DNA from 4 places in the Pseudomonas sp. GW821-FHT09C08 genome. Region 1 is predicted to be linked to each of the others. Evidence: riboswitches for the same ligand, from Rfam matches in the RefSeq annotation. Region 1 holds a riboswitch; each other region holds the start of a gene.
The links. Region 1 has a riboswitch for cobalamin ahead of AC07OJ_RS01440 (CbtB domain-containing protein). Riboswitches for the same ligand answer to the same signal wherever they lie in the genome.
Positions count from the first base shown of each region.

Region 2: another riboswitch for cobalamin. It lies ahead of AC07OJ_RS22105 (CbtB domain-containing protein); the one in region 1 lies ahead of AC07OJ_RS01440 (CbtB domain-containing protein).
Region 3: another riboswitch for cobalamin. It lies ahead of AC07OJ_RS18010 (ABC transporter substrate-binding protein); the one in region 1 lies ahead of AC07OJ_RS01440 (CbtB domain-containing protein).
Region 4: another riboswitch for cobalamin. It lies ahead of cobO (cob(I)yrinic acid a,c-diamide adenosyltransferase); the one in region 1 lies ahead of AC07OJ_RS01440 (CbtB domain-containing protein).

Region 1 is NZ_JBWKPG010000001.1:334,060-339,019, forward strand. It holds gene AC07OJ_RS01430 (DUF4865 family protein) at 79-618, shown strand; gene AC07OJ_RS01435 (CbtA family protein) at 620-1,348, opposite strand; gene AC07OJ_RS01440 (CbtB domain-containing protein) at 1,368-1,580, opposite strand; cobalamin riboswitch at 1,613-1,742, opposite strand; gene AC07OJ_RS01445 (histidine phosphatase family protein) at 1,779-2,369, shown strand; gene cobF (precorrin-6A synthase (deacetylating)) at 2,379-3,134, shown strand; gene AC07OJ_RS01455 (alpha/beta hydrolase) at 3,146-3,865, shown strand; gene AC07OJ_RS01460 (DcrB/PsbP domain-containing protein) at 3,932-4,486, opposite strand; gene AC07OJ_RS01465 (monovalent cation:proton antiporter-2 (CPA2) family protein) at 4,559-4,960, opposite strand, start outside.
Region 2 is NZ_JBWKPG010000006.1:293,777-298,736, reverse strand. It holds gene nfuA (Fe-S biogenesis protein NfuA) at 1-455, shown strand, start outside; gene cobM (precorrin-4 C(11)-methyltransferase) at 711-1,457, opposite strand; gene AC07OJ_RS22115 (cobalamin biosynthesis protein) at 1,527-1,919, opposite strand; gene AC07OJ_RS22110 (CbtA family protein) at 1,916-2,620, opposite strand; gene AC07OJ_RS22105 (CbtB domain-containing protein) at 2,632-2,820, opposite strand; cobalamin riboswitch at 2,918-3,125, opposite strand; cobalamin riboswitch at 3,977-4,175, shown strand; gene cobW (cobalamin biosynthesis protein CobW) at 4,269-4,960, shown strand, end outside.
Region 3 is NZ_JBWKPG010000004.1:746,647-751,606, reverse strand. It holds gene AC07OJ_RS18020 (aldehyde dehydrogenase family protein) at 1-1,093, shown strand, start outside; gene AC07OJ_RS18015 (hypothetical protein) at 1,716-2,159, opposite strand; cobalamin riboswitch at 2,276-2,469, shown strand; gene AC07OJ_RS18010 (ABC transporter substrate-binding protein) at 2,585-3,595, shown strand; gene AC07OJ_RS18005 (FecCD family ABC transporter permease) at 3,592-4,596, shown strand; gene AC07OJ_RS18000 (ABC transporter ATP-binding protein) at 4,593-4,960, shown strand, end outside.
Region 4 is NZ_JBWKPG010000004.1:416,698-421,657, forward strand. It holds gene AC07OJ_RS16550 (C40 family peptidase) at 1-15, shown strand, start outside; gene AC07OJ_RS16555 (C40 family peptidase) at 160-699, shown strand; gene AC07OJ_RS16560 (PQQ-dependent sugar dehydrogenase) at 743-2,056, opposite strand; cobalamin riboswitch at 2,156-2,419, shown strand; gene cobO (cob(I)yrinic acid a,c-diamide adenosyltransferase) at 2,499-3,110, shown strand; gene AC07OJ_RS16570 (cobyrinic acid a,c-diamide synthase CobB) at 3,107-4,498, shown strand; gene bluB (5,6-dimethylbenzimidazole synthase) at 4,495-4,960, shown strand, end outside.

The DNA.
Region 1 (4,960 bases):
CACATATATCGGCTGATATCTTGTTGAAATCATCGGCGCTGCGCAAGCTCAACCCTCAGCTTGCACGGGAGCTTTTTCATGTTTGCCAAACAGTATTCACACCGCTTGCCTGCCGACTACGACATGGTCGTGATCCGCCGCCGCGCCGCGCAATTGGGGCCGTTGTGGGATCACGCCGAGGGGTTGCTGTTCAAGGCGTTTATCGCCCGGGAGCACGCAGGCAAAGTGTATGCCTCGGTGTATCTATGGTCCGACCCACTGCAGGCCGCCGATTTTCTGCTCGGAGAGCGCTTTCAGAAGGTGCTCGACAGCTTCGGCCGTCCGTATATCGAGAGCTGGTTGCCGCTGGATGTGCAACGTGGGCCGGCGCAGACCGCGCTGAGCCTGTACCGCGAGGACTGGGCGTTGGAACCGGGGGCGGACAGGGCGGCGATCCTGGCCGAGGAGAAAAGTCGCAACCAGCAGTTGGCGGATAGCGGCGACACCTTTGCGGTGTTCCTCGCGCTGGATGTGCAGGCCTGGCGACTGGTACGGATCACCTTGTCGGCCAAGGCGCTGGAGGTGGACCATCCCGGGACGGGCTACCAGGTGTTTTACCTGGCCCATCCCGGGATTTGACTCAGGAGTTGAATCGGGCTTTTGGCTGGCTGAGCTTGCGCTCGGCCACCGCTCCGAACACCAGGCCCAGGGTGGTCCACAGCACCAGCTGGATGCCCAACGAGGCCACGCGGAATTTCCACAGCAGCACGGCCGAGAATTGCTCCGGCACTTCGTTGATCACCGGGAACAGGCTGCCGGCCACTGCGACGATCACGATGTACAGCGCCACGCCGAGGATCGCGCCGCTCCACACGCCACGGCGGGCAATCAGCTTGCGCGCGGCGTTGATCGCGATCACGGCCGCCGCCACCGACACCAGCAGCATCAGGAAGAACAGCTTGGTGCGCTGTGCAATGGTCTGCGGGTCCCCCACCGAAGGCGGGTTGGCCGGGTATTTGAGCCCGGGCACCAGGATCAGCGTCACAAAGGCCGCCAATGCCAGCAGCGCCGCCAGGCCGCGCGGGCCGACCTTGCCGATGCGGCCCAGGGCGTAGGCGAACACCAGGGCGAAGAGGCCACCCAGGGACACGCTGTAGACCACCACGCCGGTAAACAGGCCGAAGGTACTTTGCACCTCGCGGCTCACCAGTTCTTCTTCCGGCGCATCGCCGTGCATTTGTGCCATCTGGTCTTCAAAGGCGATGGCCTTGTCGATCTGCGGCTCGCCGAAGGCCTTGGCGAAACCGAAGGCCAACACGCCGGCGAGCAGGCCCACCAGCATCCCGCGTACGAGTAATTGCCCTGTCATGGTGTGTCTCCCTTATGAATTAATGGCAGGGGAAACCCAGCAGGTGGCGACCGTCGTGCACAAACTCGTGCACGTACATGCCCTTGAACACCGCAGTGGCGCCTTGCTCGGCACCGACGAAGTAAATCGCCAGCATCAGCAGCAGGCCGCCGAAGATCGCCCAGGGCAGGATTTCGCCCAGCGGGATCGTCGGCACATAGACATCAGGATGGGTTGCAGCAGTGTTAGCCATGAGAACCTCCAGGGATGACGCGTCCCGAAATGGATAGCGAAGGGGCTGAAACAGGGTCTGGCTTACGGCTATTGGGCCGAATACAGTGGCGCGACCGCGCCGGAATCGAACCGGCTTCCTCTTTCATGTTCGTTGTAACATGTTGAAACAACTTTGCCAGTCTACGCTGACTGCGCGCTGAAACAGAGTGAAATTGTGATGCAGGCCACCCGTCTGACCCTTATCTGCCATGCCATCACGCCGCTGCAAAAGCAGGGGCGCTTTCCCGATGACGAATCGGTGGCGATGGACTGGCAAGCTGCCGCGTCATCGCTGGCCGGGCGCTACCCGAAAAACCTGCGCCTGCTCTGCGCCCCCGAGGCTCGCGCCCGGCAGACGGCGGGTTTGTTCGGCAGTGCGCCGGTGATTGAAGAAGCCCTGCGCGATGGCAACTTCGGCGATTGGAAGGGCCAGGCCATCAGCCAGTTGGATCATGGCCAGTTGCAGGACTGGATGACCAACAGTGCCAGTGCGCCCCACGGTGGCGAGTCGGTCGAGCAGATTTGCGCACGCGTGGCGCAGTGGATGAAAACCCTCGAAACACAGCCTGGGCACGTAGTGGCTATCACCCATCCCTTTGTCATCCGCGCCGCGATGCTGTACGTGTTGCAGTTGCCCGTCGCGATGTTCTACCGGATCGACGTCGAGCCACTCTGCGCCACCGAACTGCGCTTCAACACTGTCTGGCGCCTGCGCCTGGAAACTCACGCCTGGCCGCATGAACATGGCAAAATCCACGCCCCGCACTGAGAGCAACCCATGAAACGCATCCTGATCATCGGCATTGGCGCCGGCAACCCTGACTACATCACGATGCAGGCCGTGAAAGCGCTGAACCGCACCGACGTGTTTTTCCTGATGGACAAGGGCCAGAGCAAGGACAAGCTGATCGACCTGCGTCGCGAGATCTGCGAGACCTACATCACCGAGCCCGGCTACCGCTTCGTCGAGGCCGACTGCCCCGAGCGTGTGCGCGGGGATATCGACTACACCACGGCCGTACAGGACCTCAACCGCGACAAGCAGGCGACGTTCGAACGCATGATCAATGAGGAAATGGCTGACGGTGAAGTCGGCGCTTTCCTGGCCTGGGGAGACCCGGCGCTGTACGACAGCACCATTCGTATCCTGCAGGCGATCCTCGCCAGTGGCCGCTGCCACTTTGAGTTTGAAGTCATCCCCGGCATCACCAGCGTGCAAGCCCTGGCGGCCCAGCACAAGGTGGCGCTGAACCGCATCGGCAAGTCCGTCGAAATCACCACCGGGCGCCGTTTGGCCGCAGGGCAGGCGAGTGATGCCGATACCCTGGTGGTAATGCTCGATGCCGAAGATTCCTACCGCAGCGTGGCGGATCAAGGCCTGGATATTTATTGGGGCGCCTACCTGGGCACGCCGGATGAAATCCTGATCAGCGGCAAGGTCAGCGAAGTGGCTGGAGAAATTGAACGGGTGCGCAAGGCGGCGCGCCTGGAGAATGGCTGGATCATGGACACTTATTTGTTGCGCAAACCCTGAGGTAACGTCCCATGCTCAAACTGTTTGCCCTGGCGCTGGCCCTGGTGGCCGGTGCCGCCCAGGCCGATACCAGCCTGCATACCGATTTGCCGCTTTCATACCTGGAACAGACCCAGGGCGATGCGCGCAACCAGCCACTGGTGATTTTCCTGCACGGGTTCGGCAGCAACGAGGAGGACCTGTTCGGCATCAAGGACGCGCTGCCCTCCACTTGGACCTACCTGTCGGCCCGTGCGCCGATGCCGGTCGACCCGCATGGTTTTCGCTGGTTTACCAAGACCCCGGGCGACGGCGAGTACAACGGCGAAACTGCTGATTTGCAGCGCAGCGCCAAACTGCTCGAAGACTTCGTGACCCAGGCCACCGCCAAATACCACACCCAGAGTGACCGGGTGTTCCTGGTCGGTTTCAGCCAGGGTGCGATCATGTCCTACGAGGTGGGCTTGCGTAAGCCTGCGTTGGTGCGTGGGATTGCAGCGTTGAGTGGCAGCGTGTTGCCGGTGCTCAAGGCCGAGCTGAAGCCGGATGAACGCCTGAAACAGCTGGCGATCTTTATCGGCCACGGCACCCTGGACCAGGCGCTGCCGTATACGTCGGCGACGCGCGCGAATGAGGTGCTGACGGGGTTGGGGCTGACGCCGGAGTTTCATGGCTATCCGGGCATGCCGCATACCATCAGCGAGGCGGAGGTGCAGGACCTGAAGGTTTGGCTGGAAAAAAGCCTGAACTGACGTTGGCTAAGTGTGGGAGCTGGCTGGCCAGCTCGCACATTTGTTGGTGATGTCAGGAAGATCGGCTCACTTGCCGCCGGTGATCTGCTTCACCAACTCCGCATGCCCCTTCACATCATCGGCCCGCGAGATGGCCTGGATCACCAGCAAATGGTTGCCCGAACCGCCGAGGAAAGTGGAGTTCAAGGTCTTGCCGCCGCCCTGGGTGGCGGTGCTGTCCACCTGGCGCAACCCCAGGCCCTTGAACGTGAGTTTCTTCTCGCTGAGTTTCTTGAAGTCGGGCAGTGCAGCGGTCTGGTCCTTGACGAAGCCGGCCACGGCGCCGTCGAGGAACTGCGTGTCGTTGTCCTGGATGGTAACTCCGTCGTTACGCACGGTTTCGGCGACGATCACCACGCTTTTCGTGGTCTGGTTGGCGTACATCGTGCCTTGGGTGTCGGCGGTGCCATCTTCGGCCTTGCCGGCCGGCAGGGTGTCGGCGACGTAGGCCTTGGGCAGGCTGAAAGTGAACTTACCGCCCAGGGTGGAGAGGGTTTGCGTGGCAGGCTTGGCAGCAGCGAAGGCGCTGCCGGCGGTAAGCGCAAGGGCCAGCAGTACGGCGGTCTTGGTGAAAGTGGCCATGAAGCGCTCCAGGGATGAACGAAATTGCGGCATATTCTGTCAGAAATTTCGCAATATCGTTCATCCGAAGCCTTACACCTTGTCGGACTCCTCCTCGAGCCGATCCATCTCAAACAGTCGCGCCAGTTCTGCACGGGCTTCCTGGGCGGTCTGCATGACCTTGGCCGCATCGTCGTACACCGCGTGCTGGGCGGCGAGGACTTGCAAGTCGTGGTTTTTGAAACGGGTGATGCGCGCATCGGCCTGGGCCTGGCTCAAGCCCAGGCCCACCAGGGTACGGCGGCTCATTTCCAGGCTGGAGTAGAAGGTCTCGCGCACCGGTGAGGCATCCAGGTCCACCAGGCGGTGCACGTGCTGGCGGTTACGCGCGCGGGCGATGATCTTCATGTGCGGGTAGAGGCTGCGCACCAGCTCGGCGGTCTTGATGTTGATCTCCGGGTCGTCCATGGCGATCACGAAGAATTCCGCCTGGTC
Region 2 (4,960 bases), on a different contig from region 1:
TTGCCTACTGCAAGCCTGGGGAAGAGAAACCTGAAGACACCGCGCTGGGGCTGAAAAGCTTCACCGCGTACATCGACGCCTTCAGCGAAGCCTTCCTCGACGACGCCGTGGTCGACTACGCCACCGACCGTATGGGCGGCCAGTTGACCATCAAGGCGCCGAACGCCAAGGTGCCGAACGTCAATGCTGACAGCCCGGTCAACGAGCGCATCAACTACTACCTGCAAACCGAGATCAACCCGGGGCTGGCCAGCCACGGCGGTCAGGTCAGCTTGATCGATGTAGTGGAAGACGGTATCGCCGTATTGAAATTCGGCGGCGGCTGCCAGGGCTGCGGCCAGGCGGACGTGACCCTGCGCGAAGGCATCGAGCGCACCCTGCTGGAACGTATTCCAGAGCTCAAGGGTGTACGCGACGTGACTGACCACACGCAGAAAGAAAACGCCTACTACTGAGTAAGGCGTTCACTGCGAACAAAAAAAACGGCGCCCCGTGAGCGCCGTTTTTTATGTTTTAAATTCAATGAGTTACGCTATCTACCTGACAAGTTAGATCAAGTGTGGGAGCGGGCTTGCTCGCGAAAGCGGTGTGTCAGTCGACTGATCTGGTGACTGGGGCAGCGCATTCGCGAGCAAGCCCGCTCCCACATTTTTGATTTATATTTTATTCAGTTAAATCAGTGTCTTATATTTGATTGATGAGGTTGAGCATTAAGGCCGATAAAGGTGTGCATGCCCAGCCCGATACAGCGACGACTCGCTGAAACTGTCACTCGCCAGCACCCGACCCACGACAATCAACGCGGTACGCCTGAAGCCCTTGGCGGCGACCTTTTCGGCAATGTCACTCAGCGTTCCCAACGCCCAATCCTGATCCGGCCAGGTCGCCCGGTGCACCACGGCAATCGGGCAATCGGCGCCATAGTGCGGCAGCAGTTGCGCGACGATTTTCTCCAGGTGATTGACCCCCAGGTGGATCGCCATGGTCGTGCCGTGTTGCGCCAGGCTGTCAAACGCTTCGCCGGCGGGCATGCTGGTTTTGTCGGCGTAGCGGGTCAGGATGACGCTCTGCGCAATGTCCGGCAGGGTCAATTCGGTCTCCAGCAGCGCTGCACACGCCGCCACCGCGGTCACGCCGGGGATGATCTGAAACGGAATGCCCAGCTCGCGCAAATAGCGGATCTGCTCGCCGATCGCGCCATACAGGCTTGGGTCACCGGAGTGCACCCGCGCCACATCCAGGCCATTGGCGTGGGCGGCCTTGATCAGGTCGATGATCTGTTCCAGGTGCAGTTCGGCGCTGTTGACCACCTGCTGCGCCTGATGGCCTTCCAATACCGCCGCCGGCACCAGCGAGCCGGCATAGATAATCACCGGGCAACTGCGGATCAGCCGCTGGCCTTTGACGGTGATCAATTCCGGATCGCCAGGGCCTGCGCCGATAAAGTAGACGGTCATGGTATTTCCTGTTTAAAAGCGGGCGTGTATGAACATTGTTCATGTTCAGGGCAGGCAATTATCGGGGTTTTAGCCTGCGCAGGCCAATGCAAAAGTCGCCTGGGCGTTTTTTCGGCGGGTGATCAGCAGGCGGGCAGGGCCGCTGGCGAGATGTTCGGCGAGGGCCAGGGCGGCGCTTTCGGCGACGCCATGACAGCCCGTGTGGGCGAACGCGACGGCTGATTTGTGGCTCAGCCGGTTTTCATACGCCGCCAGTTGGTCGGCGCTGAAGCACTGCAGCGGCAGCTTAAGCAGGCGGGACAGGGCGACCAGGCCCGGTTCATCCTGCCTGCGGTCGATGCTTGCCAGCGCAGTGATGCGCTGACGCTCGATCCCCCCTTCGGCGAGGGCGCTGTCCAGCAGGTCCAGCAGGGTGTGAACATCACAGCCGCGCTGGCAGCCCAGGCCGACCACCAGGGTCATGCCGAGTATTGATCGTCGCGGTTGCGGCGGAACAGCCAGGCGCTGATCAGGCCCAGGGCCAGCCAGAACGCCACGTTGGTCAGCTGCGAAGCGATCTTGAACTGCGCTTCCAGGGCTTCCGGGGCCAGCATCGAATGCACTTCCGGCTGCGGTGCGCCGATCACGTGTGGCACCGCCAGGATCGCCACGCCGAGGATTTTCAGCAGCCAGTTGCGACCGAACACGATCAGCGCAATGCCGGCCGCCGTCGAGGCCGCGGTGCCGATCCACCAGATCTGCCGTTGTGCGAGATCGGCAGCGGCGGTGCCTGGCAGCTCAGGCGGCAGGCCCAGGGTCGGTGCCAGTACGAAGGTCGCATAACCGGCCAGGCCCCACAGCAGGCCTTGAGCGGTGCGAGTAGGCGCGCGCAAGGTGTAGAGGCCGGCGAGCATCAGGGCAAAACCCACGGCAACAACCAGGTTGCCGCCGGTGGTGGAGAGCACGCGTTGCCAGCCGTCTTCCGGCTCCCAGGCCTCGGCGTCGTGGCTGTGGGCAGCTGCGCCGTCGGCATGTTGATGTGCCACTTCAGTAGTGGCCGGGGCGTTTTCGAACGTTTCCGCCTGCAAAATCAACGGAGCTACCCAGAAACTTTGCAGCAGGGTCAGCAGCAGGGCGGCCAGGAGGCCGGTGAAACCTGCGGTTTGCGCAATACGCTTGATCATGTCGGCAGGTCTCAGTGGCACGGGAACGCGGCGCTGTGGCGAGTATCGTGGGCAGCGTTGTGCACTGCTTCGATGTGCGAGAAACCGGCGAAATACACCAGGCACGCGCCGAGAATCGACGCGCCGATGGCGGCGGTCAGGCGTTGGCTCAGGGTGGCGGAGCTGCTGGCGGTGTGCGAGGTGCTGCTGATGATCGACATGGCGCGTCCCTTCTGGGTGTCAGGGTGAAACGAGCGCATGAAAACCCCGCGAGCCAGGCACGCAGGGTTCTGAACAGCGCCCGCCCACCGCGGGTTTGTTATCTGATTTTTTCGGGCCGGTCTCCGGGCTTGCGAGGGGGCTCCTGAGGGGGAGTCCTGAAAGCGTCGCCTTCCCATGCCCTTGGCACAGTGGATCTGACGCTTCGCTCGCTTACCGTTGCGGGGGCAGCACCGGACTCGTCATGTGATGACTCACCGGTTTCCCGTTTCACCCTGTGAGGGGCACCCGAAACAAGGTGTGTAGGAGAGCATGGGGGTGGGAGGGGAGTCAAATCGGTTGTGGGGGCATATCCGTTATTTGGGTAACGGCCGCCTATGGTTCCGCCCTTACGGCGGGTCACTTTTGAACAGCGCAAAAGTAACCAAAACGCTCTTGCCCCAACACTCGGCACCTCGCCTAGGCTCGGTGTGCCCTCACTCAGGCTTGAATCCGTGGGCCGCCGCAATGGGCCATCCCTGGCCCAGTGCGGCTAACCCGGCGTCCTGCCGGGTTGCCCACGGATTCAAACCTGCGTTCGGCCAGCGTGTTTAATGGGGCGCCTAGGATCAAGATCAAGGTCAAAAGCGGCTCGCTTCGCATCGTGGATGCGCTTTTTGATCTCTGTAGGAGCCGGCTTGAACGCAAAAAATGCGTGTGCGCCGCGTACATTCTGATGTTTCCGCGTCATCGTTAACGACCATCGCAGGCAAGCCAGCTCCCACAGGTTGACCGAGTTCGAGATAAGAATCCGGTCGGCTTTAAGGCCGCCGCGCTTTTGCTTTTGCTTTTGATCTTGATCTAGGCGCCCCATCAAACACGCTGGCCGGAATTCGATATTGATTTGGGGGGTAAACCGGCAGGGATGCCGGTTTAGCCGCCCCGCGCCATGGATGGCGCGTGGCGGCGGCCCCCCAAATCAATGTCGGATTACGGGCACACCGAGCCTAGGCGAGGTGCCGAGTGTTGGGGCAAGAGCCCTTTTGGTTACTTTTGGGGCTCTTTTCCAAAAGTGACCCGCTGTAAGAGCGGAACCATAGGCGGCCGTTACCCCAATACCGGATATGTACACCACAGCAACTCAACCCATCCCATCATTGACCATCCCCCCACCACTGCGTAGCCTTGCACCCTCGAGGTTCTTCAGCCCAGGCCGAAGCTAAGAAGGGAACGCGGTCCAATCCGCGGCTGCCCCCGCAACTGTAAAGGGTTTATCCGACTGCCACGCCACTGCCACCAGGCGGGAAGGCGCAGCCGGCGCCGGTCGCACGACCCGCAAGCCCCAAGCCAGGAGACCTGCCTCGCAACCGATTTTCCACTTCAACCGGGCGGGGTGATCCGGTGACGAAATCTGCCGCTGCGCGCCGCCGCAGGGCCTATCGTCCCGTATGCCCGCCCCAAAGGGCATCCGATGAAAACACTGGCCAAACTCCCCGTCACCATCGTTACCGGCTTTCTCGGTTCGGGCAAAACCACGCTGCTGCGCCATATGCTCGACAACGCCCAGGGCCGTCGCATTGCCGTGATCGTCAACGAATTCGGCGAGCTGGGCATCGACGGTGAAATCCTCAAGCAGTGCTCCATCGGGTGCACCGAGGAAGAAGCCAATGGCCGCGTGTATGAGTTGGCCAACGGCTGCCTGTGCTGCACCGTGCAGGAAGAGTTCTTCCCGGTGATGCGCGAACTGGTCGCCCGTCGCGGTGACCTCGACCATATCCTCATCGAAACCTCGGGCCTGGCCCTGCCAAAGCCGCTGGTGCAAGCCTTCCAGTGGCCGGAAATCCGCAGTGCCTGCACCGTCGACGCGGTGATTACCGTGGTCGACAGCCCGGCCGTGGCCGCCGGCACCTTCGCCGCCTTCCCGGATCAAGTCGACGCGCAGCGTAAACTCGACCCGAACCTGGATCACGAATCGCCATTGCACGAGCTGTTCGCCGACCAACTGGCCAGCGCCGACCTGGTGATCCTCAACAAATCCGACCTGATCAGCGCGGAAGACCTGGCCCGTGTGCGCCTGGAAGTCGCCGAAGAACTGCCGCCGGCGGTGAAGATCATCGAAGCCAGCAGCGGGCGCCTGCCGCTCGACGTGCTGATCGGCCTGGG
Region 3 (4,960 bases), on a different contig from region 1:
GTACGCCGCCCACGGCCCGGCCATGCTGGCCCCGGAGCCGACCCTGGTCGACAACGGCAGCGCCCAGATCGAATACCGCCCGCTGGGCCCGATCCTCGCCGTGATGCCGTGGAACTTCCCGGTCTGGCAAGTGCTGCGCGGTGCCGTACCGACCATGCTCGCCGGCAACACCTATGTACTCAAACACGCGCCGAACGTAATGGGCAGCGCCTACCTGATGAAAGCCGCGTTCGACAAAGCCGGCTTCGCTGAAGGCCTGTTCGAAGTGCTCAACGTGACCCAGGATGGCGTATCCAAAGCCATCGCCGACCCCCGCATCGCCGCCGTGACCCTCACCGGCAGCGTGCGTGCCGGCATCGCCATCGGTTCCCAGGCGGGTGCTGCATTGAAAAAATGCGTGTTGGAACTGGGCGGCTCCGACCCGTTCATCGTGCTCAACGACGCCGACCTCGACGCCGCCGTGCAGGCTGCCGTGATCGGTCGCTTCCAGAACAGCGGCCAAGTCTGCGCCGCCGCCAAGCGCCTGATCATCGAAGCAGGCGTGGTGGAAGCGTTCACCGCGAAATTCCTCGAAGCCAGCCGTGCGTTGGTGATGGGCGATCCGACCTCGCCCCACACCTATGTCGGCCCGATGGCGCGCTTCGACCTGCGTGACGAGTTGCACGGCCAGGTCCAGGCGACCCTGGAAGAAGGCGCAACCTTGCTGCTGGGCGGTGACAAAGTACCGGGTGCCGGCAACTACTACGCGCCGACCGTGCTGGCGGGTGTCACCGACCAGATGACTTCGTTCAAGCAGGAACTGTTCGGCCCGGTAGCCTCGATCATCACCGCCCGCGACGCCGACCACGCCGTGGCCCTGGCCAACGACAGCGAGTTCGGCCTGACCGCGAGCATCTTTACCACTGACGCAGCCAAGGCGCGGGAGATCGCCAACCAGCTGGAAACCGGCGGGATCTTCGTCAACGCGTTCAGCGTGTCCGACCCTCGGGTGGCATTTGGTGGGGTGAAAAAGAGCGGCTTCGGGCGCGAGTTGTCGCACTTCGGCGTGCGGGAGTTCTGCAACGCGCAGACAGTTTGGCTGGATCGCAAGTAAGCCGGATCAGCACGACTGCCAGCTTTCGTGGCGAGCCGCCTGGTCGTGGTGAGCAGGCTTGTCGTGGTGAGCAGGCTTGCCCTGCGTTGGGGTGCGAAGCGCCCCCATGAATCCCACCGCATCGTTTCAGGAAATCCGTGGTGTGAGGTTTTAGGGCTGCTTCGCAGCCCAACGCAGGGCAAGCCTGCTCACCACAATTAGCCTGCTGGGCCTACGCATTGGTGCCTGAGTAGTGAATCTGCATACCTTTCAAATCCAACCCATCACAGGCGTTGCCGATCACGGCCATGTCAACGGGTTGTTGTGGTGAGCAGGCTTGCCCTGCGTTGGGGTGCGAAGCGCCCCCATGAATCCCACCGCATCGTTTCAGGCAAACCGCGGTGTGAGGTTTTAGGGCTGCTTCGCAGCCCAACGCAGGGCAAGCCTGCTCACCACAATAACCTGCTCAACCTGCTCAACCTGCTCAACCTGCTTGGCCTGCTTGGCTGCTTAGACTGTTTGGCCTGCTTAGACTGTCTGGCCTGCTTAGCCTGCTGAGCAAGATACGTCCGCATACCCGTACAAGACCGTTTGCGAGCACTGGCCCACTCACTGCCAAAAGGCTGCCTCTACTGCCAGACCCTCACTGCGCATTAATGTAATAAAACTGCGCCTGGGTCTTTTCAACCGCGGTTCGCACTTTATCCTTCTGCGCATCGGTGCCCGAGTAGTAAATCTGCATACCTTTCAGATCCAGCCCTTCACAGGCGTTGCCGATCACGGCCACGTCAACGACAGTGCTGGCGCCGATTATCAGAAAGCCGGTGTCGCCCAGGCTTTTGGCCTTCAACAATTCTTCTTTCAGATACATCGCATTGGCGCCACCGGCCATGGCAAGGGCCAGGTTGTCGGCGATCAAACCATGGCTGGGGATTTTCACACTGTGCAAGCGCACCCTGTTTTCCCCGGAAGGCAGCGACATGACATGCGCGGTGGCGGCTTCGTCAAAAATCTGCTTTTCGCTTTTACCCGGGGTGGCGCAACCGGCGAGCATGGCGATGAGGGCGAGGGCGACGAATGATTTCACTGTGTATTCCTTGTGTGAAGGCTGTCCATGGCCGCGCATCATAGGAGACCCATCCCACAAGAGCTACCGCAGTCTTCTCACCGCGCGCCGTCAGAACTCCCGCTCAACCGCGTGATCGACTACCATACCGCGCCGGTTCCCAAATGGGACTAATAGGGAATCCGAAGCGCGGTATGCCGCGCCAATCGGAACTGCCCCCGCAACTGTAGGTGCCGAGCCTGCTCCTTGATGCCACTGGACCTCGTCCGGGAAGGCCGGAGCGTGGCGACGACGCATCAGTCAGGAGACCTGCCGGCCCAAGCACCAACACTAACCGGCGGGGTGTCCGGGAAGGACATCCTTGCCTGCCTGGCCCGCAGCGTTCGAGGGCGTAATTCCAGACCGTACCTCCCCAGTTCCACGTACGGTTTCAAGGAGATCGCCCCATGCTGCCACGCGTTACCGCCCTGATCACTGGCCTGGGCTTCTGTGCCCTGGCCCACGCCGCGCCCACCGAGTACCCGCTGACTGTGCAGAACTGCGGCAGCACGCTCACCTTCCAGCAGGCACCCGCGCGCAGCGTGACCATCGGCCAGGCCGCCACCGAAATGCTCTACGCCCTCGGCGTGGGCGATAAAGTGGTCGGCACCTCGCTGTGGTTCAACAGCGTCCTGGCGCAGTACAAGGCACAGAACGACACAATCGAACGCCTGGCTGACAACGAGCCCAGTTTCGAGGCGGTGATCGCCAAGCGCCCGCAGCTGGTGGCTGCCGAGCTGGAATGGGTGGTCGGCCCGCAGGGCGTGGTCGGGACCCGCGAGCAATTCCACGAATTGAAGATCCCCACCTACCTGCTGCCCTCCGACTGCGAAGGCAAGGACAACCTGGTCGGCGCCGACGGCACGCGGCTGGAGCCGTTTCGCATCGAGACAATCTATAAAAGCATCAGCCAACTGGCGCAGATTTTCGACGTACAGGATCGCGGCCAACAGCTGAACGACGAGCTCAAGGCGCGCTTGGCCAAATCCGTCGCGACCGTGCAGGGCAAAGGCCTCAAGCAGGCCAGCGCGCTGGTGTGGTTCTCCAGCTCGGAGATGGCCAGCGACCCCTACGTGGCCGGCCACAAGGGCATTCCCGAGTTCATGCTGCAAACCCTGGGGCTGCACAACGTGGTGCAGTCCGATGAAGAATGGCCGGCCGTTGGCTGGGAAACCATTGCCAAGGCCAACCCGACCTTTTTGGTGATCGCGCGCATGGACCGCCGCCGCTACCCCGCCGATGACCATGAAAAGAAACTTGCCTTCCTGCGCAGTGACCCGGTCACCCGCAACATGGACGCGGTGAAAAACAACCGCATCATCATCCTCGACGCCCTGGCGCTGCAGGCCAGCATCCGTATGTTCGATGGCCTGGAACAACTGGCGACAGCCATCGATGGCTACGACTTGCCCAAATGATACGCACCCTACTCGCCCTGTCGCTGCTGATGATCGCCGTGCTCGCCGGCGTGGCCATCGGCGAAACCGCCATCGCACCTAAGGTGGTGCTGCAGGTGCTGGCCAACAAGCTCTGGGCCGCCGGCTACGTGCTGGACCCGATCGATGAGGGCGTGGTGTGGAACTACCGCCTCACGCGCGCGCTGGTCGCTGCCGCATGCGGCGCCGGGCTGGCCACCTGTGGGGTAATTCTGCAATCGCTGTTGCGCAACCCGCTGGCCGATCCGTACCTGCTGGGCATCAGCGCCGGCGCCTCGACGGGCGCGGTGCTGGTGGCGTTGATCGGGGTGGGCGGCGGTTTGATCTCGCTGTCGGCCGGAGCCTTTGTCGGTGCGATGGCCGCATTTGCGCTGGTGATCCTGCTCGCGCGAGCCAGTGGTTCGGCCAGCGGCACCGGGCAGATCATCCTCGCGGGCATCGCCGGTTCGCAGCTGTTCAATGCGCTGACGGCGTTCCTGATCACCAAGTCGGCCAGCTCCGAACAGGCGCGCGGCATCATGTTCTGGCTGCTCGGCAATCTCAGCGGGGTGCGCTGGCCGTCGGTATGGCTGGCGGTGCCGGTGGCAGTTGCAGGGCTTGCTGTGTGCCTGTGGCACCGGCGCGCGCTGGATGCGTTTACCTTCGGCAGCGACTCGGCGGCCTCCCTGGGCATCCCGGTGCGCCGCGTGCAATTTGTGCTGGTGGCCTGCGCCGCACTGGTCACGGCGGTAATGGTGTCGATTGTCGGCTCCATCGGATTTGTCGGCCTGGTGATTCCCCACGCCGTGCGCCTGCTGCTCGGCACCGGGCACTCGCGCCTGCTGCCCGCCAGCGCCTTGGGCGGCGCATTGTTCTTGATTGCAGCCGATGTGTTGTCGCGCACCTTGATCAAGGGCCAGGTCATTCCGGTCGGCGTGGTCACGGCGTTGGTGGGTGCGCCGGTGTTTGCGCTGATCCTGATCGGCCGGAGGAATGCGCGATGACCGTACTGAGCTGCATCGGCCTGGGCTTCAAAGTGCGTGAAGCCACGTTGCTGCGCGACATTCACCTGCAGGTTCAGCGGGGTGAAACCCTGGGCATCGTCGGCCCGAACGGCTCCGGCAAATCCACCCTGCTGAAACTGCTGGCCGGCCTGCGCACCCCGGCCACGGGGGAGGTGCGACTGGGTGAAGTGCGCCTGGGCGACCTGTCCCGTCGTGCCATTGCGCAGCAACTCGCGGTGGTCGAACAACAGGCCGACACCGACGACGCCATCCGCGTGTTCGACGCCGTGGCCCTGGGCCGCACGCCCTGGCTGTCGGCACTCAGCCCCTGGTCCCGCGAGGACGACGCTATCGTGCACCAGGC
Region 4 (4,960 bases), on a different contig from region 1:
ACCGCTAGCAAGTAAACTTAAAGTGATACTTGAAGTTTGACGTGTAAGCGCTAGAATCCCTGGATATTGTTGGAATCCGTTCGCGCGAGCTTTGCTTGCGCGTTCTGGTTTTCAGCGTTCGGCAGCGAAAGCCGCATCCAGACCAGGATTGTTCTGCACATGTCGACCTCGGCCCGCCTGATTCTCATTGTTTGCGCCGCGCTGCTCAGCGCCTGCGCCAGCCGTCCACCGCCGCCCGCTCCCGTAGCGGTGAAACCCAAGCCGGTGTTCAACTACTCCACACAGAATTTTTCGCCTGCTGCCGAAGATGTGCTCTTCCGTGCCTTGGGCCTGGTTGGCACGCCTTATCGATGGGGCGGCAACACGCCGGACTCAGGGTTTGACTGCAGTGGCTTGATCGGCTTTGTGTTTCGCGATGCGGCCGGTATTTCCCTGCCGCGTACCACCCGTGAGCTGATCGTGATGCGCGCGCAGGATGTCAGCGAGCAGAACCTGCAAACCGGCGACCTGTTGTTCTTCGCCACCGGTGGCGGTTCCCAGGTCAGCCACGCCGGGATCTATGTGGGAGAGGGCCGCTTCGTGCACGCGCCACAGACCGGCGGTACGGTAAAGCTGGATACCTTGTCCAAGGCGTATTGGCAGAATGCCTACCTGAGTGCCAAGCGCGTATTGCCAGGCAATCTGGCGCGTAACCCCTGACGGACCGTATCACTGTAGGAGCCGGCAAGCCGGCTCCTACCCATCATTTAGCGGCCGACACCCGCCACACCTTGTTCCCCACATCATCTGCCACCAGCAAACCCCCCTGCTGATCAATCACCACGCCCACCGGCCGGCCCATGGCTTTCTCATCCTTGTCGAGGAAACCGGTCAGCACGTCCACGGGCTGCCCCTTGGGCTGGCCAGCCTCGAACGGGACGAAGATCACCTTGTAGCCACTGTGCGGCTTGCGGTTCCACGACCCATGCTGGCCGATGAACGCGCCGTTGCTGAACTGGGCGGGCAGTTTGCTGCCCTCGGCAAACGTCAATCCCAGGGAGGCGGTGTGCGGGCCCACTGCATAATCCGGCGCGATCGCCTTGGCGACCAAGTCCAGGTTCTGCGGGCTGACGCGCACGTCCACATGCTGCCCGTAGTAGCTGAAGGGCCAGCCATAGAATGCGCCGTCCTTGACTGAGGTGATGTAGTCCGGCACCAGGTCGCTGCCGATTTCATCGCGTTCGTTCACTGCCGTCCACAGCTTGCCGCTTTGTGGTTCCCAGGCCATGCCGTTGGGGTTGCGCAGGCCGGAGGCGAAGATGCGGTGCTCGCCGCTGGCACGATCGACTTCCCAGATGGCCGCCCGGCCTTGTTCCGCTTCCAGGCCGTTTTCACCGACATTGCTGTTGGAACCGACGCTCACATACAGTTTGCTGCCGTCCTTGCTCGCCACCACGTTCTTGGTCCAGTGGTGATTGATGCTGCCGCCCGGCAGGTCGACGACTTTGGTGCCGGCCTCCTTGATCGCGGTTTCACCCGGTTGATAGGGGAAGCGCAACAGCTTGTCCGAGTCGGCCACGTACAGATCATTACCGACCAGAGTCATGCCAAACGGCGAATTGAGGTTTTCCAGGAACACCGTGCGCGTTTCGGCGACGCCATCGTGGTCGGCGTCACGCAGCAAGGTGATGCGGTTCGGGCTCGGCACAGCGGCGCCGGCACGGCCCATGACTTTCTCCATGACCCAGCCGCGAATACCCTTGGCGTCATCCGGCTTGGGTGGCGCGTTGGTTTCCGCCACCAGCACGTCGCCATTGGGCAATACATACAGCCAGCGCGGATGGTCCAGGCCTTCGGCGAACGCCGCCACCTGGGTGCCGGCAGCGGCGGTGGGCTTGGCGCCGTCCGGCCAGCCAATCGCCGGGGCGATATTCACGGTCGGGATCAGGGTCTTGTTTGGCTCCGGCAACTTGGGCGACGGCCCGGTGCCATCGGAGACCTGCAAGGTAGAGCTTTCCCCGCAGGCAGCGAGGGTGCCGGCGAGCATGATAAGCAGGGCGAGTCTGGTTTTGTGCATGGTGTTCTCCTTAATACCTGTAAGGGTAGAGGAGGCCGGCCGTAGGATGGTTCAAGTGCAAGGCCAGCTTTAATTGACGCTCCACCCCCAACCCACTAACCTTCGCGGCTTGTTCCAGGTGCTCTGTGACCCATGGGTCGACGGAGTGAAACAGGGAAGCCGGTGAGTGAGCGCACTTGTACACAGTGCTGCCGCGATTCCGGCGCTGCCCCCGCAACGGTAAATGAGTCAAGACGGTGCTTTTTGCCACTGTATCGCGTGCGATATGGGAAGGCGCGCTGTCGGCCTGTCCGAGTGCTCTCTTTATAAAGAGCCAGGGCGCCACTCATGAGTCCGGAGACCGGCCTGGTTCATCCAACAGCATCACGGTGGGCGATGCTTGGCTGTCTGTTTATCCTTTTTCCTGCCCGCCGTTTTTGTCCAGCCCCAACGGAGAGCTGCCATGACCGATTCCCCCGACCGCGACGAACGCCACCTGGCGCGCATGCTGCGCAAAAAAGCCGTGATCGATGAGCGCATCGCCAACTCCCCCAACGAATGCGGCCTGCTGCTGGTGCTCACCGGCAACGGCAAAGGCAAGAGCAGTTCGGCATTCGGCATGCTCGCCCGCGCCATGGGCCACGGCATGCAGTGCGGGGTGGTGCAGTTCATCAAGGGGCGCAACAGCACCGGTGAAGAGTTGTTCTTCCGCCGCTTTCCCGAGCAGGTGCGTTTTCATGTGATGGGCGAAGGCTTTACCTGGGAAACCCAGGACCGCCAGCGCGATATCGCCGCCGCCGAAGCCGCGTGGGCGGTGTCGCGCGAGTTGCTGCAAGACCCGTCCATCGGCCTGGTGGTGCTGGACGAGCTGAACATCGCCCTCAAGCACGGCTATCTCGACCTCGACCAGGTACTCAGCGACCTGCAGGCGCGCCCGCCAATGCAGCACGTGGTGGTGACTGGCCGTGGCGCTAAGCCCGAGTTGATCGAAATGGGCGACACCGTCACCGAGATGGGCATGCTCAAGCACGCGTTCCAGGCCGGTATCAAGGCACAGAAGGGCGTCGAACTTTGAATCAGCCCCGTCATTGCCCGGCTGTCTTGATCGCCGCACCGGCGTCCGGCCAGGGCAAAACCACCGTCACCGCCGCGCTCGCCCGTTTGCACCGCAATCTGGGGCGCAAAGTCCGCGTGTTCAAATGCGGCCCGGACTTTCTTGATCCGATGATCCACGAGCGCGCCAGTGGTGCGCCGGTGTATCAATTGGACATGTGGATGGTGGGCGAGCAGGAAAGTCGCCGCCTGTTGTGGGAAGCCGCCGCTGAGGCCGACCTGATCCTCATCGAAGGGGTGATGGGGCTGTTCGACGGCACGCCGTCCAGCGCCGACCTGGCGCGGCATTTCGGCGTGCCGGTATTGGGTGTGATCGACGGCACTGCGATGGCGCAGACGTTTGGCGCCCTGGCCTTGGGCCTCGCGCGTTATCAGCCGGATTTGCCGTTCGCGGGCGTGCTGGCCAATCGCGTCGGCACCTTGCGCCATGCGCAACTCCTCGAAGGCAGTCTCACCGAAGGCCTGCGCTGGTATGGCGCGCTGTCCCGTGAAACCGGGATCGAACTGCCGAGCCGCCACCTGGGGCTGGTGCAAGCCAGCGAGCTGAATGACCTCGACCTGCGCCTGGATGCTGCTGCGCAGGCACTGGGCAGCAGTTGTGAAGTTGCCTTGCCGCCGCCGGTGACCTTCGCCGCCCCCGAAGTGATCGAGGCCGAGCCGTTGCTGGCCGGTGTGCGCATTGCGGTGGCCCGTGACGAAGCGTTTGCCTTCACCTACGGTGCCAGCCTCGACCTGTTGCGGGCGATGGGCGCCGAGCTGCGCTTTTTCTCGCCGATCCATGACCGCGAATTGCCTGACGCCGACAGTCTGTATCTGCCCGGCGGCTATCCGGAACTGCACCACCAGGCGCTGTCGGAAAATACCTCGATGCTCGATGCCATCCGCGCCCATCACGCGGCCGGCAAACCCTTGCTCGCTGAATGTGGCGGCATGCTCTACCTGCTGGACTCGCTGACCGACGTCGACGGCACCCGCGCCGAACTGGTCGGCCTGCTGCAGGGCGATGCGGTGATGCAAAAGAAACTTGCGGCCCTGGCCCTGCAAAACGTCGAGCTGCCGGAAGGCGTGCTGCGTGGGCACACTTATCACCATTCCCTGACCAGCACCGAGTGGCAGCCGATTGCCCGTGGCGTCAGCCCCAATGGTGGGCGCGGCGCCGAGGCGGTGTTCCGACAAGGGCGTATGACCGCGTCCTACGTGCACTTCTATTTCCCGTCCAACCCGAGGGCGGTGGCGGCCTTGTTTGCGCCCGACCCTGAGGTGGCCAGCGCCGGCAAGCCGGCTCCCACCATTGACCGCGTTGAATCCCCATCCACTGTGGGAGCGGGCTTGCCCCCGATGCGGCCATGACCGACAACGCCTTCCCCCAGGCCGACCGCGACGCCGTCTACCGCGCCATCGCCGAGCGCCGCGACATGCGCCACTTCAGCGGCGGCAGCGTGGCCCCCGAGTTGCTGCACCGCTTGCTCCAGGCTGCACACCAGGCGCCGAGTGTCGGGCTGATGCAGCCGTGGCGCTTTATCCGCATCAGCGACCGCCAACTGCGTGGGCAGATCCAGCAATTGGTGGAAGAAGAACGCGTGCGCACTGCCGAGGCGTTGGGCGAGCGTTCCGATGAGTTCATGAAACTCAAGGTCGAAGGCATCCATGACTGCGCCGAAGTGCTGGTGGCAGCGCTGATGGATGATCGCGAGCGGCATATCTTCGGCCGGCGCACCTTGCCGGAAATGGACATGGCCTCGCTGTCCTGTGCGATCCAGAACCTGTGGCTGGCGGCTCGCGTCGAAGGGCTGGGCATGGGCTGGGTCTCGC